4 regions of the Paenibacillus crassostreae genome follow, and region 2 is predicted to be linked to each of the others. Evidence: riboswitches for the same ligand, from Rfam matches in the RefSeq annotation. Region 2 holds a riboswitch; each other region holds the start of a gene.

Region 1 (3,837 bases), 1.3 Mb from region 2:
GCATTCTGGTGGATCGCTATTTCCTTCAACGTGACATTCTTCCCACTGTTCTTCCTTGGTCTAAAAGGGATGACTCGCCGGATGTACACGTACTCGGAAGAAACAGGCTTCGGTCCGCTCAACATGTTATCATTTGTTGGTGCTTTAGGGCTTGCCATTGGATTCGCTATCCTTGTATATAATATTTATTATAGTATTCGTTACAGCCCTCGTGAAACGAATGGAGATCCATGGGATGCACGTACGTTGGAATGGGCAACAAGCAGTCCGATTCCTGCATACAATTTCGCTGTCACTCCGAATGTGAAAACGAGAGATGCATTATGGGCTGCTAAGCATGACAATATTTCCATTTTTGATGAAGAAATCAAACCGATCCATCTACCAAGTAATACTGGGAAACCTATTATTCTTGGGGCAATTTTCTTCGCCTTTGGATTCGCAATGGTGTTTAGTTGGTTTATTCCAGCCATCATAGCAGGAATTGGAATCATTATCGTTATGGCAACGATGTCCTTCGATCGCGATCATGGGATAACCGTTTCCGTTAAAGAAATTATGGAGACAGAAAAGAAATTGCGGGGTGAAACACTATGAACATAGATGCTACTAAACCGCTTGAGTACGGATCAGAAGAAAACAGCAACAAAATATTCGGATTTTGGATATTTTTAGGTGCTGAAATTGCTCTATTCGCCACCCTATTTACTGTCTATTTAGTATTGGTTAATCGATTTGCAGCAGGTCCCAGTGGTCCTGAAATATTCGAACTCTCAGGCGTATTGGTCGAGACGTTCTTGCTCCTTACAAGTAGCTTTACCATAGGTCTTGCGATACACAGTATGCGACTTGGTTTGAAGAAACCGATGATGGTCTTTATGATTCTGACATTAATCATGGGTCTAGGTTTCCTAGGTATAGAAATTTCAGAATTCTTTACCTATGTACATGAAGGTGCCACTTTATCGACTAGCGCATTCGTATCCGCATTATTCGTGTTATTAGGAACGCATGGTGCTCACGTAGGATTTGGTCTGTTGTGGGGAATAGCAATATTAATTCAAGTCAAGAGACAGGGCTTAACGTTAGCTACTACTAACAAGTCCTTTATATTCTCTCTTTACTGGCATTTCCTAGACGTCGTTTGGATCTTTATCTTTAGCTTCGTTTACTTGAAAGGACTGATGTGACATGATAAGACAGTTATTTCCAATTCGCCATGTAATCGGCTATCTTTCATCCCTCGTCCTTTCTGCTGTTGCCTTAACCGTCCTGCTCGACATTCCCATTGCTTCTAAAATTGGAATTCTAACGGTAACGGCCATTATTCAGGCCTCACTACAGCTATTTGTATTTATGCATATTAATGAATTAGCTAGTACCAAGAAGGAACTTTACATTAATATTGCCTATGCATTATTCGTGGGTCTAGTCACCATTTTCGGTTCCTTATTCATCTTCATCTGGGGCTGGTATAGTTAATAAGAATGTTACAATAATAAAAAATGCAGCTAACCTACTTTTTAGGCTAAGCTGCATTTTTTATTGTACTCGCTTATCTACTGAGGTAATATCAATGTACAAGGAGTGATCAACATGGAATGGTCAGCAGATCAAATTGCCGAGTGGATGTATAACGAAGTAAAGTCCTCTGGCAAATTACTACAAACCGAAGCAGTTACTCATATTTCAGAACATTTCGGTGAACAGTATATATACGTTAATGAACATGGTAATTCATCCATTGCAAAGGATGTTAAAAAGGCTTTTAAGAAATTACATGGTGGAAGAGCTGCTTGGGATCGAGACAGCTTCTACTGGTATTGGACTTAACCCTTCGAATAAAAAAATATTATACATATTTTTGTAAGTTATGTTATATTAGATGCATTATAAATTTAATAAGACCTTTGTATTTCACTAGGGGAGTCTAACGACTGAGATGGAACTTGAAGTTCCGGACCCTTGGAACCTGATCTGGATTATACCAGCGGAGGGAAGTGGAACGGAATCCTTTCGCTCACGCAGTTATTGCTTGAATGGAATTTTCGGCCCAATTATTCCCTTACGGAATGGTTGGGTCTTATTTGTTTACAGAAAGTGAGGAGTTGATAGCGATTTTCTCATTACATGATTTAAATTTCTCTTTTACTCAAACATGTAGTACACCTTTGATTCAAGGATTATCTATGGATGTACGTGCAGGGGAGTTCGTATCACTAATTGGAATTAGCGGTTCGGGTAAGAGTACTCTCCTCAAGCTTATTGCCGGACTCCTGGCGCCTCTTAGCGGAGACATACGAATACATGGTGAAAAGGTACAATATCGGTTAGGAAAAGCAGCCTACATGCCTCAAAAGGATCTACTGTTACCCTGGAGAACCGTTCTAGACAATTGCCTACTACCTTGGGAACTTAATCAGCAACCTAACCGTGGTGATAAAAAGGACTTTATTACAAAAATCCAAGTAGCTTTAAAACAGTTTGGACTTGATAATCATGAACAATCCTATCCCAATGAATTATCTGGTGGCATGCGACAACGTGTTGCTCTTCTAAGAACACTTCTAACAGGGCAAGACCTGTTGTTATTGGATGAACCCTTTGGCTCACTTGACGCCATGACAAAGAGAGAGATGCATCGCTGGCTATTGGAGATATGGGAGGATCTGAAAAAAACAGTTCTCTTCATCACGCATGATCTAGAAGAAGCCATTCTATTAAGTGATCGAATCTATATTATGGCCAAAGATAGTACTCAGGGTGTAGAAGAGATCATTGTCGATTTGCCTAGACCTAGACATTATGAAATGAACTATAACCCTCAATTTATACAATTGAGACGGGATTTGGAGCGACAATTACATGAGAAGACCACTTTCTAAACGCTGGGTACACGATTATGGATGGTTTCTACTACTTGTACTACTGCTCATCATTACTTGGGAATCAGTAGTTCGTCTTGATTGGGTACATTCCTTCATTATTCCTGCCCCCACATCCATTGCACTTGCGTTATATGAGAACAGATATCTCTTAATTGGAAGACATTTAATCGCTACTTTAGAGGAAATTGCCGTAGGTTTTATGCTATCCGTTAGTCTCGGAGTTCTACTTGCTGCAGGGATGCATATTTCACGTCCACTTGAGAAAATACTCTATCCTTTCATGATTATTAGCCAAACCGTTCCTTTAATTGCACTCTCTCCAATCTTCATTATGTGGTTTGGTTATACCCTTTGGAGTAAGGTAGCTGTAGTATTTCTAACAGCATTCTTCCCCATAGTCGTGAGTACTTATGACGGTCTCAAGAAGGGGGATGTTGAGTATACAGAGTTACTGATGACGATGAATGCGAATCGTTGGGATATTTTCCGTACAATTGAAATACCTATTGCCTTACCTTCCTTCTTCTCCGGATTGAAATTATCCATCGTATATTGTGTCGTTGGAGCTACGATTGGAGAATGGCTAGGGGGCACGAAGGGCTTAGGTTACTATAGCCGAAGAATGTCAAGCAACTTGCATACTGATGAAATGTTCGCGTCCATAATCATACTCTCTTTACTAGGCATAATCTTATTTTTGATGATTGTAATCATAGAGAACAAGTTTCTAAAGAAAAGAGGTCTTCCCAAATGACATTGCATATGAAAAAGATCATTCCCACATTACTAGTATTGGTCCTGTTAACACTGTCTGGTTGTAGTAATATATCTAACTCTAATCAAGCAACTGAACAGCCCGCTACATCACCAGAAAGCACTCTTAAAAAGATCAGCATCATGCTCGATTGGTATCCGAATGCTGTTCATTCTTTAATCTACGTAGCGCAGG
Region 2 (3,837 bases):
TTGATGTTTCCATCGTCTGGTTGTACATACTGAATGCGATGCATCAGGGAGATTCCATCTGTGGTCTGGAGATCTGTGAGAATCATTGATCCAAAGCCATCCGTAGGCATGGTATCGTTACGTAGTCTACCGCCAGATTCTTTCATAAAGGTGGTATCCGTGGATGAGAAGGCATTCGGATAAAGATGGAAATATAATTCGGTAACCGTGTTCTTACCAGGATGGGTCCAAGTGATATTCTGTGATCCTTTAAGTACGTTGGCATTCGGATCTAATGACACATCGATATGATACTCAACGATCCTTTTGCTAAGTACTTCCGCCGTAGGCTGCTGAACACTTTCTTTTTGCGATTCAGGAGTACTTGTTTTGGTAGGCTTGGACTGATCTGGAGCAAAGACGGTGTTGGATTCAGGTGAATCTTTGAGCAGTATCCACCAGGTTCCACTGAGGAGAAATAGGGCAACAATTACAATGGTAAATTTTTTGGCGCGAGCTGGCGTCATACTTGAATACCTCCCGTTGACAAGCATCTACAGCATGTATATGTTTGCAATTGGGAAATTATTAGTTAAAATAATATGAATACATCAATAATTAGCAGGTGTCAGAAATCTGAGCTAATATCTCTGTTTTGTGGTGGGAGGATAATAATAGAATGGATAACAACCAACCAAGTGGCAAGAAACAGATTGCCCTGAATATTGTAAGTAGCAAAAGTAAACATACAGGTTTTGGAGCGGGCTCGATTGACCTAAACAGTGTATCACCTGTCATCATTGACCAAGGTGAAGCTAAGGTGGATGTCGGTGCGATTCATGCGAAGAGTAAAGTGGAGAAAGGGATTAAATTCTCTATGAACCGTGAGGATGTTCCTAATGGTCGTCAAGTATGGGTAGTCTGGGTGGCGGTAGATCGTACACCAGAAGGTCAACTCTATGGTGGAGCGACAGCTTGCGAGATGTGGATCGATACAGAAGCGCGTAGAGGATATAAAATTCTGGCAGATCACGTTAATAAGCTGGATGCAGCCTTAAAGCGTAAGATTATATTGGATGAATTGAATGTAGGGGAGAAGAGAGCGCTCAAGAACCTGCTGATTACCCGTAATGAAGAGTGGTGGGAAGCTTCTTCTGAGGAATTGAAAAAAGCGTTAGAAGTTTAATCCAAATAATTTACTTGATTTTCACGACTATGTTGATATACAATATTTAACAATTAAATAGTAACGGGAGCTTGGTGTGCCAGGCTGAGAGGATAGAATATAACTATCGACCGTCAAACCTGATCTGGGTAATGCCAGCGGAGGAATTGGAGTTCTATTTGTGTACTTAAAGACTGCCTCTTTCTTAGATGCAGTCTTTTTTAAATATAAGAAAGTATAAGTTTTACGCTATACTTTATGTCTTATATTTCTCGCTTAAACACTTACCGTCCTTATAAGGACGCCGAAGGCGTTTATGCTTGGCACATAGAATTTGCTCCGCTTGATCAAATCACCTTACTAGGAGGATATGAAATGTCAAGCGAAATGAAGAAGAGTGAAATCAACCTGTCGGCTTTTCCGGGAAGTAAAAAAGTTTATGTAAAGGGTTCGCGTACAGACATTCAAGTACCAATGCGTGAGATAACGCTCAGTACGACTCGGGGATTATCTGGAGAAGAGCAGAATGCACCTGTACGTGTCTATGATACCAGCGGTGCTTATACTGACTCGGAGATTCATACTGACATACGCTTAGGGTTGCAACCGAATCGTTTAGCTTGGATTGAGGGACGGGGAGACGTAGAGGCATATGAAGGCAGAACGGTACAACCTGAAGATAATGGACAAACACGAGGCGAATCTTTAGCGGAAGTGTTTCCAGCTCTACAGCGACAACCCTTAAGAGCAAGAAGGGCTAGAAATGTGACTCAAATGCATTACGCGCGTAAGGGTCTGATCACAACAGAAATGGAGTACGTCGCTATCCGGGAGAACGTTACACCGGAATTTGTCAGAGATGAGGTTGCTCGGGGGAGGGCGATCATCCCAGCTAACATCAATCACCCCGAAAGCGAGCCCATGATCATTGGGCGTAACTTCCTAGTGAAGATTAACGCAAACATAGGGAATTCAGCTGTGACTTCTTCCATAGAGGAAGAAGTCGAAAAGATGAGGTGGGCTACCCGTTGGGGTGCAGATAATATTATGGATCTGTCCACAGGCAAGAATATTCATACAACTCGAGAATGGATTATTCGCAATTCTCCGGTTCCTATTGGTACGGTACCCATATATCAAGCTTTAGAAAAGGTAAATGGCAAAGCCGAGGATTTGACGTGGGAAGTGTATAGAGATACCTTAATCGAGCAAGCAGAACAGGGTGTGGATTATTTCACAATCCATGCAGGCGTGTTACTTCGATATATTCCATTGACCGCTAATCGGATGACAGGGATTGTATCCCGAGGTGGGTCAATAATGGCTGCATGGTGTCTTGCTCACCATCAAGAGAACTTTCTCTATACGCATTTTGAGGATATCTGTGAAATTATGAAAATGTACGATGTCTCTTTTTCATTAGGAGATGGTCTGCGTCCAGGATCTATCGCAGATGCAAATGATGAGGCACAATTCGCGGAACTGGCAACACTGGGTGAATTGACGAGTATCGCTTGGAAGCATGATGTTCAGGTGATGGTAGAAGGTCCTGGTCATGTACCCATGCATTTAATAAAAGAAAATATGGATAAGCAGCTTGAAATCTGTAAAGAGGCCCCTTTTTATACATTGGGACCCCTAACGACAGATATTGCACCAGGTTATGATCATATCACCTCTGCCATTGGAGCGGCGATGATTGGTTGGTTTGGAACTGCTATGCTCTGTTATGTCACACCGAAGGAACATCTTGGATTACCCAATAAGAATGATGTAAGAGAAGGCGTCGTCGCTTATAAAATTGCCGCGCATGCTGCCGACCTAGCGAAAGGCCATAAAGGTGCGGAGGATAGGGATAACGCCCTTTCCAAAGCTCGATTCGATTTCCGTTGGCGTGATCAATTCCACTTGTCGCTCGATCCAGAAAGAGCTTTGGAATACCATGATGAGACGCTACCCGCCGAAGGAGCCAAGATAGCCCACTTCTGCTCTATGTGTGGACCGAAGTTTTGTAGCATGCGTATTTCCCACGATATTCGTGATTCTACGAGGCAACCCCTATTATGATTGGTCCTTGCCCAGTAGAATGGTCATGCCGAGTAGTGTGACAATAATGGTGGCGCCCATATCGGATAATATCGCAATCCAGAGGGTGAGCCAGCCTGGGATAGTGAGCAGTAGTGCAATAGCCTTCAACGATAAGGAAATACCTATGTTCCAGCCGATGATGCGATTTACCTGTCGAGCCATGTGGATGGCACTTGGTAGCTTACCAAGGTGATCCTGCATGAGCACGATATCGGCGGTCTCCATAGCACTATCTGTTCCTTTACCCATAGCTATTCCCAATTGGGCGGTGGCTAGAGCAGGGGCATCGTTGATCCCGTCACCAACCATGGCTACCTTCCATTGAGAGGATAGGCGCTTAATGTGGTCGACCTTTTGCTCGGGGAGAAGACCTGCATAATAACTAGACACACCTGCCTCTGTGGCAATCATTTGTGCGGATTGTTCATGATCTCCTGTAAGCATAACAGTCTGAGTGATACCTGCTTGATGAAGTTGACGAATGACATCCTTCGTCTCGGGTCGTATGGTATCTGCAAGTCCAAATATTCCGAGGACATGAGTTTCATCAACTGTAATGACTAGCGTCAGACCTTGCTCTTTCAACCGAAGAATATCATGGTTCA
Region 3 (3,837 bases), 1.7 Mb from region 2:
GGATCCGGCAACAAATTCTTAAAATCACCAATTACTTCAACCTTTATCATGTCACATAGACCCGATGCTTTCGCTAACTTAGCGATGCGTACAGCTTCCTCCGCCGTCCTAGCACCTGCTGTATTCGGAAGTAATGTGAATCGACTTACATCAAGCATTTCTAGGAAATTGGGCTGCGTCGCTTCAAATATATTCATCCGTCTAACCGCGAATGTTAAGATCTGCGCTTCCGACACAGCTACTGCTTCTTTTTGAATATCGAAGCTTGGAAACTTCCCTGTTCCTAATAGCAATCTTGAACTAAATTCATGAGTTCCTATCCTTAACAAATTAGCCACCCCCTACAAAATGTACGATCTCAATCCGGTCTCCATCTGACAAACCCGTTGTCTCATGATCTGATTTCTCCAGAATACGTTGGTTCCATTCCACAATAACGATCTTGCCCGCTAACTTGAATTCCTCCAATAATGCGTTAATTGTTATGCAGCTATCATTAACTTCAACCTGTTCACCATTCAAATACAGCTTCACAATGACATCACTTCCTCTTCAGACGGGTCATTCTGATGCCGATCCACTCTAAAGGATGCAAGTGAAAGTACCTGTTCTGACTTATCTTCTGCCCAATCTGCAACAAGCTTACCTGTAATTGGACTAAGTAGAATTCCTTTGCGATAATGACCTGTTGCTACATATAACCCCTTCAACTTTGGATGTTCACCTAAATAAGGTAACCCATCCATTGTCTGTGGACGTAACCCGCACCATGCCTGCTCCCATTCCGCATCGACAATATCTGGAAGAATACGTTTCGCTGCTTCTAATAACTTAGAAATCCCACCTATTGTAACTCTACGATCATAACTATGTTCAATCATAGTCGCTCCAACCACGATCCGTCCTCCCTTCTTCGGAACGAGATAACAACCGTCACTAAATATGGTCGATTGGATTAACTGTGAATGACTCAGTACAGAGAAACACTCCCCTTTGACCGGATAAATCGGACATGTTAGTCCAGCCTGTGCAAGTAGTGGACCGCTCCATGTTCCCGAAGCAACAACCACTTGATCAGCAAAAAGTTCTTCTTCACCTGTAACGACACCAGTAATTCGTCCCTGAGTATAAAGAAGCGATTTCACCTCTGTAAACTCATTTATTTGTGCTCCGAGCGCCGCCGCAGCTTTTGCATATGCATAACATAATTCTGGTGCATCCACATGACTATCTTCTTCTACAAACATAGCCCCCTGTATTTCAGAGGATATACCTGGCTCCTGTTGTCTTACTTGTTTTGCTGATAACCATTCCGCTCGTTCCCCCTCTTTCTTTTGAAAATCTAAGATACGTTGAACTTCTCCTACATCTGCCTCAGTCGCTGCCACACGTAACATTCCTTTACGCTTCAAGCCAATATCTATTCCGGTTAATTCTTTCAGATCCATTGCGAGCTGTGGAAATAATGCCCGGCTGGCACGCGCCATATCATACATAGGCCCAGCCTCAGTAATTTCCGCTTGCACTGCAAGCATTCCTGCTGCCGCATTCGATGCTTGGCTTCCTAGACGATCTCGTTCCAATAGAATAACTTTCATCCCTCTTGCTGACATATAATAAGCGATCGAACTTCCTATCACTCCCCCACCCACTATAATGACATCCGCTTTTCTCACCATGACGAATACCCTCCTAAAAGTTTTTGTGCATGTACATCTTGAGTAACCTCGAAAAACTAGCATCGGAAGCATTTGATTAAATGTCTAAAGCATCGCGGTAATTCTTCGCTGACTGTAATGGGTTGTCTGCAGCTGTAATTCCAGATAGGACTGCAATCCCTGCTGCTCCAGTTACCATAATCTGCTGCACATTTTCAGGTTTAATCCCACCAATCGCGATGACTGGAACACGCACTCTTTTTACAACTTCTTCTAATGCCTTCGTTCCTCTGGCTAGCTGTCCTGGCTTAGAATCTGTTGGGAATATATGTCCATATATTAGATAATCAGCCCCTTGATAACTCATCTGTTCTGCTTCTTGAACATCATGAACTGAACGTCCTATACGCATATTGGCGAAAGCATTTCTGACTGCCCACACCTCCAAGCTTTGGTAGTTTAACTGAACACCCCCTACGCCAGACGCGCATGCTACATCAACTCGGTCGTTAATAATCACTTTACTAAGAGGTACTCCACTCGTTCTTAAAGCCATCACTCCCTTCCATAACTCCAGTGCCTGACTCGTTTTCTCCCGCAAGTGAAAGGCTGTCACATAGGGATGAATAAGTGCCGCTACCCTTGCAAAGTGTTCTAACTCAGACTGACCATTCGAAATCACATGCAATTCTCGCACCCTCATTACACTCCCTTCCATTTTTTCTTCAGACACATTACTGAATTATCAGAAAAAACAAAAAGCCACCTTCAGCATAGAAGGCGGCCTAATATCAATAGTTCATAGAATGCAGACAAATAAATGTACACAAAGCTATCATAACTAAATCTTTCAAGCTCACTTCCCTACGCTGGTATAATCCAGATCAGGTTCAAAGGGTTTGGAATCAAACACATCCGTCTCAGCTAAATAGCACCCCTAGTGATCAATCGTATTCAATTGAATCCATATTAACACATAAATGGGAACAATGACATTCCCAATCTAACAAAACTTTATTACTTACTGTATATACAGGACGTTGCTGTTTGCAGTAGCAGATCATTCTCGGATCACGAACTTACCTACCTTATGTCCTAGTAGCACTAGCGGAAGTACAAATAGTCCTGTCGGTGCATATCGCAACACCTCTTGTAGGGTAACTAGATCTTCGTTGATCATTCTATAAAACAAATATCCCGAATAAGGTAAGATCATGATTAGCGCTGTCACTACTCCCGGAGTGTACGATTTCACAACCAAGGATTGTGCTACATGAGTAAATACATGGACCAACATCAGGGCATTACACCCAACGAATAGAACATAGTGATTCTGCTCAACTGCCCAATAAGTTATGGGTATAAAAACGATGAACTCCACGAAGACAGCAACCGCAAACTGAGATGATTTCACTTCTGACATGTTCTTGACTAATTTCCTCGCAATCATTGGTATGAACCTATTAATTCTAGGGAAGTTCTTCTTCATCCAGGATTCAACAAATATGATTTCTTCTAGATCATGGATCATAAATACCGCTAGAAATAACCACATCAAGGATTCTATCGACAGGAAAGAGTCAGTTAAACCCATTGCAAATCATCTCCTGATCCTTTGACTTCCTTGCGTTAACCTTCTGCCCATTCTTTAAAAAGGTGGATCATTTCTTCTAAATTTCTTAATCCGCCCGCACCTTCAAACTGTCCATCTTTGATCCAGCATCTTACCCAATCATGATCATCCCGATCTATAATGATCTCATTTAATTCCTTCCCCGCTAATTCAGTCTCAAGTATTGGTACCGTTACTCTCCACCCAGGGGTATCGATCGATTCGATCTTTATTACATGAATATGCTCCCATGCATCATCACAATGACTCTCGTACCAATCTTCTAACCACTTCAAATCACTCATCTACCTCATCCTTCTTCCTTGTTAGTTATCAAATAGCTGTTTCATATGTTGACTTAAAGGTTCATTATCTGAGAATAAATCAGGATCCTCGCGGAGCATTTCTGTCAGAATGTCAGTCATCTTGACCGTGTCACATATTCGTACAACCGCATCGCCTAATTCACCAAAAACCAACGCACCGTGTTTCACCATTACATCCTCGACCTTCCAGAAATACTCTGACCAAGCTTGTCCACAATGTCTGCGAGACGGTACTTCAATA
Region 4 (3,837 bases), 370 kb from region 2:
GATCGGATTCCAACCATTACTTGAAGAACATATCAAGGCTTGGGCTGATAAATGGAGCGAAAGTGATATCGTAATTGATGGTGATGTTGCTGCACAGCAGGCGATTCGATTCAATATTTTCCAACTAAATCAGACTTATAACGGTGAAGACGACCGACTTAACATTGGTCCTAAAGGCTTCACTGGTGAGAAATACGGTGGCAGCACGTATTGGGATACCGAGGCATATTGCCTACCCTTCTACCTAAGTACAGCTGATGATTCCATCGCTCGTAATCTCTTGGTCTATCGCTACAAACACTTAGAAAAAGCGAAAGAAAATGCCAAGAAACTAGGATTCAGTAAAGGTGCCTTATATCCGATGGTCACCATGAACGGTGAAGAATGCCATAATGAATGGGAAATCACTTTCGAAGAAATTCATCGTAATGGTGCCATTGCGTATGCCATTTATAATTACGTTAATTATACTGGGGACATTTCATATCTAGGTCAATATGGTCTTGAAGTTCTGGCTGAAATTTCCCGCTTCTGGGAAGAACGTGTTAATTACGTACCTGCCAAAGACAAATATATGATCTTGGGTGTTACTGGACCTAATGAATATGAGAACAATATTAACAACAACTGGTATACCAATAGCATGGCGGTATGGACATTGAAGTATACTTTGGAAGTTCTGGAGCATTTACAAAAGAATGAACCGAGCGTATACAAAGAGCTTGTTGCCAAATTAGATCTTAAAGAAGAAGAAACCTCCAAATGGAGTGATATCATCGCCAAAATGCATTATCCATATGATGAAGAACGCCAAGTATTCCTTCAGCAGGATGGATTCTTAGATAAAGACTTGACGCCAGTGAAAGATCTAGATCCATCAAATTTACCATTGAACCAACAATGGTCTTGGGATCGCATCTTGCGTTCGGTTTATATCAAGCAAGCTGACGTATTACAAGGGATATTCACATTAAGAGATCAATTCAATCTTGATGAAGTCAAACGTAATTTTGACTTTTATGAGCCACTTACAGTTCATGAGTCTTCCTTATCACCTTGTGTACATTCCATTCTTGCCTGCGAATTAGGTTATAAAGAGAAAGCATATGAAATGTATCTACGTACTTCTCGCCTAGATCTAGACAACTATAATAACGATACGGAAGATGGCTGTCATACAACAAGTATGGCTGGTACTTGGATGTCTGTTGTTCATGGTTTTGGGGGACTACGTGTTCAGAATGGCGTTCTACATTTAAATCCATTCAATCCTGGTCATTGGAAATCCTTCTCATTCAAAGTGATGTTCCGTAGTTCTCGCCTAAAAGTTACAGTTAGCGAACACGATGTGACCGTTTTGAACGAGACGGAAGCACCAGCAAATGTCAATGTTTATGGAAATGATTATACGGTTAATGGATTGAGCCACATCCAAATCAGTATTTAATAGCCTATATTAGAAGACCCCCATACTCCGCGATCGCGGGATGTGGGGGTCTTTCTCGTTCGACTTACTATGTATAATACTTCATGCGATCCATTCCCTTTGCTTACCACCCTTTTCTTGATAAAGAATACGTGTAATGTGAACGTCAAGAATGCCATAATTGGGATCCTTTGGTCCGTCGAACCACTCTTTCAAATCATCATTCCAGACTTTTTCCTTTAAACTATCATTCGTACTGATTGAACAGGTACCTTCGATCTCCAAACTATCTTTTGTTCCACCGATTTCATACCCGAGAAGCAAGGATATATTAGGATTATTCTTCAGTTCTTCTACTTTATGTGTTCTCAGATCGGTCGCCAAATGTAGGCTCAAACCTTCATTAAACAGTACCATATATCTCTGTTTCGGTTTATTTCCTTCAATCGTAGCCAATGAACAAATCTTATTTCGGTCTAAAATCTTTGTTATTTCTTGCTCAATCATTGTTTTTTCCATAGGTCTATTATTCACCTTTCTTTTACTAGGAATCAATTTCATATCATTTATTATGCCCACCATCTTACTTATAAACCGTCCCTTGAACAAGTGCCTACTGGACACTATCACCGTAGTGGATTATAATTCATATAGAAACGCTTAACTTTATATGTACCAGGGGTGCTGGAATTGGCTGGCTGAGATTGTGTCCCTCTAGACACTGACCCTTATACCTGATCTGGATAATGCCAGCGTAGGAACGTAACCGATATGATACAGCCATATCTATATTGCGCCTACATGCGTCCCGATTACGGGACGCTTTTTTTGTCGAATACAAATAGGACTTATTTAGCTCATGGTCCACCAAAGGAGAGAGAAAGAAGAATGAGAAACCGGAAAGGAATAACTTCACTTCTAATCAGCTTGCTATTAATTGTAGTAGTTGGTTGCGGGAGTAACCAGAATGACCAGGCTTCAAAGCCTAGTAATCAGTCCAAATCTACAACAGAAGGAACGTCAACAGAGTCCAAGCCGTTAAAAGATGTTAAAATTGTGTTGGACTGGACGCCTAATACGAATCACACTGGACTTTATGTAGCGAAGGATCAGGGATATTATGAAGAGGAAGGATTGAACGTAGAGATCATTCAACCGGGTGAAGGTGGCGCTGATACGATGGTTGCCTCAGGGACTGTTCCCTTCGGAATCGGGTATCAAGAGAGCGTGACACAAGCAAGAACACAAGATGTCCCGCTGGTCTCTATCGCAGCAATTATCCAACATAATACTTCCGGTTTCGCAGCACCTGTAGACCGCAATATTAAATCACCTAAGGATTTTGAAGGTAAAAACTATGGTGGATGGGGCTCACCTGTAGAAGAAGCCGTGATGGGTTCCATCATGGAGGCTGAAGATGCGAATGTCTCAGAGGTTAGTATGATCAATATGGGTAATGCTGATTTCTTCACAGCGGTTAAACGTGATATCGATTTCGCATGGATCTTCTATGCATGGACAGGTATTGAAGCCGAACTTCGCAATGAACCACTCGATATGCTATATGTTAAAGATTATTCTGATGAGCTAGATTATTATACACCTGTTATTGTCACGAACGAGAAGCAGATCCAGGAGGATCCTGAACTCATAAAATCCTTCCTTAAGGCAACAGCTAAAGGCTATCAACTAGCTATAAATAATCCAGAAGAAGCTGCCAATATTCTTATTGCCTCCGTTCCTGAGTTAGACAAGGATCTAGTCTTAGCAAGTCAGAAATGGCTTAGTCCACGTTATACAGATGATGCTCCTCGTTGGGGTGAACAAAAAGCTTCCGTATGGCAAAATTATACCAATTGGATGTTAAGTCATAACCTTTTGGATAAATCAATTGAAATTGAAAAAGCATATACCAATGATTTTCTACCACAATAACTTATCGTAACTATTTATTCTAATTTAGAAAGGATTGAATTTATATTATGGCTAACACCTTACTAAGCATTCAAGTTATTCCAAAGACACCGGGAAATGAAGATTCCATTCCTTACGTAGATCGTGCAATCGAGGTCATTCAACAATCTGGCGTGAAACATGAGGTGCATCCATTAGAGACTACTATGGAAGGTGAACTAGGCGAACTACTAGATATTGTAAAAAAAATGCATGAGGCTCTGGTGGAAGCGGGAAGTCCAAGTATCATCTCTCAGATCAAAATCGCGCATAATCCGAAAGGTATTAGTATGGAAAAATTAACGGAGAAATATCGTCCATCAACAGCTCAAGACTAAAGTCACGAGCTTGTAACTGCCCGGAAGTGCGAACGATTCTTGCGAATCTCCTTCCTTACTGTGGCGTTACATCAGGCAGGCTGACAGCTACCCAACTACAAAAGACATGCTTAGGTAGTT

The links. A riboswitch is a leader RNA that binds a small molecule or an ion and turns the genes downstream of it on or off. The one in region 2 is predicted to bind thiamine pyrophosphate.
Region 1: it holds a riboswitch for thiamine pyrophosphate, as region 2 does, so the genes downstream of both, LPB68_RS17500 (ABC transporter ATP-binding protein) here and thiC (phosphomethylpyrimidine synthase ThiC) in region 2, are expected to answer to the same signal.
Region 3: it holds a riboswitch for thiamine pyrophosphate, as region 2 does, so the genes downstream of both, LPB68_RS19265 (thiamine phosphate synthase) here and thiC (phosphomethylpyrimidine synthase ThiC) in region 2, are expected to answer to the same signal.
Region 4: it holds a riboswitch for thiamine pyrophosphate, as region 2 does, so the genes downstream of both, LPB68_RS09805 (ABC transporter substrate-binding protein) here and thiC (phosphomethylpyrimidine synthase ThiC) in region 2, are expected to answer to the same signal.

What each region holds. Positions count from the first base shown of each region.
Region 1 covers NZ_CP017770.1:3,799,102-3,802,938, reverse strand. Annotated here, with positions in the region: gene qoxB (cytochrome aa3 quinol oxidase subunit I) at 1-597, shown strand, start outside; gene qoxC (cytochrome aa3 quinol oxidase subunit III) at 594-1,190, shown strand; gene qoxD (cytochrome aa3 quinol oxidase subunit IV) at 1,192-1,482, shown strand; gene LPB68_RS17505 (DUF6953 family protein) at 1,597-1,833, shown strand; TPP riboswitch at 1,913-2,016, shown strand; gene LPB68_RS17500 (ABC transporter ATP-binding protein) at 2,040-2,885, shown strand; gene LPB68_RS17495 (ABC transporter permease) at 2,866-3,642, shown strand; gene LPB68_RS17490 (ABC transporter substrate-binding protein) at 3,639-3,837, shown strand, end outside.
Region 2 covers NZ_CP017770.1:2,462,017-2,465,853, reverse strand. Annotated here, with positions in the region: gene LPB68_RS11465 (M1 family metallopeptidase) at 1-506, opposite strand, end outside; gene LPB68_RS11460 (YwhD family protein) at 659-1,165, shown strand; TPP riboswitch at 1,219-1,328, shown strand; gene thiC (phosphomethylpyrimidine synthase ThiC) at 1,520-3,211, shown strand; gene LPB68_RS11450 (heavy metal translocating P-type ATPase) at 3,206-3,837, opposite strand, start outside.
Region 3 covers NZ_CP017770.1:4,167,123-4,170,959, reverse strand. Annotated here, with positions in the region: gene LPB68_RS19280 (thiazole synthase) at 1-329, opposite strand, end outside; gene thiS (sulfur carrier protein ThiS) at 331-534, opposite strand; gene thiO (glycine oxidase ThiO) at 531-1,679, opposite strand; gene LPB68_RS19265 (thiamine phosphate synthase) at 1,756-2,361, opposite strand; TPP riboswitch at 2,503-2,607, opposite strand; gene LPB68_RS19260 (HXXEE domain-containing protein) at 2,719-3,252, opposite strand; gene LPB68_RS19255 (immunity 53 family protein) at 3,288-3,575, opposite strand; gene LPB68_RS19250 (AAC(3) family N-acetyltransferase) at 3,597-3,837, opposite strand, start outside.
Region 4 covers NZ_CP017770.1:2,087,685-2,091,521, forward strand. Annotated here, with positions in the region: gene LPB68_RS09795 (glycoside hydrolase family 65 protein) at 1-1,447, shown strand, start outside; gene LPB68_RS09800 (pyridoxamine 5'-phosphate oxidase family protein) at 1,529-1,945, opposite strand; TPP riboswitch at 2,094-2,204, shown strand; gene LPB68_RS09805 (ABC transporter substrate-binding protein) at 2,315-3,361, shown strand; gene LPB68_RS09810 (MTH1187 family thiamine-binding protein) at 3,409-3,717, shown strand; partial or broken gene LPB68_RS09815 (RNA-guided endonuclease InsQ/TnpB family protein) at 3,828-3,837, opposite strand, start outside.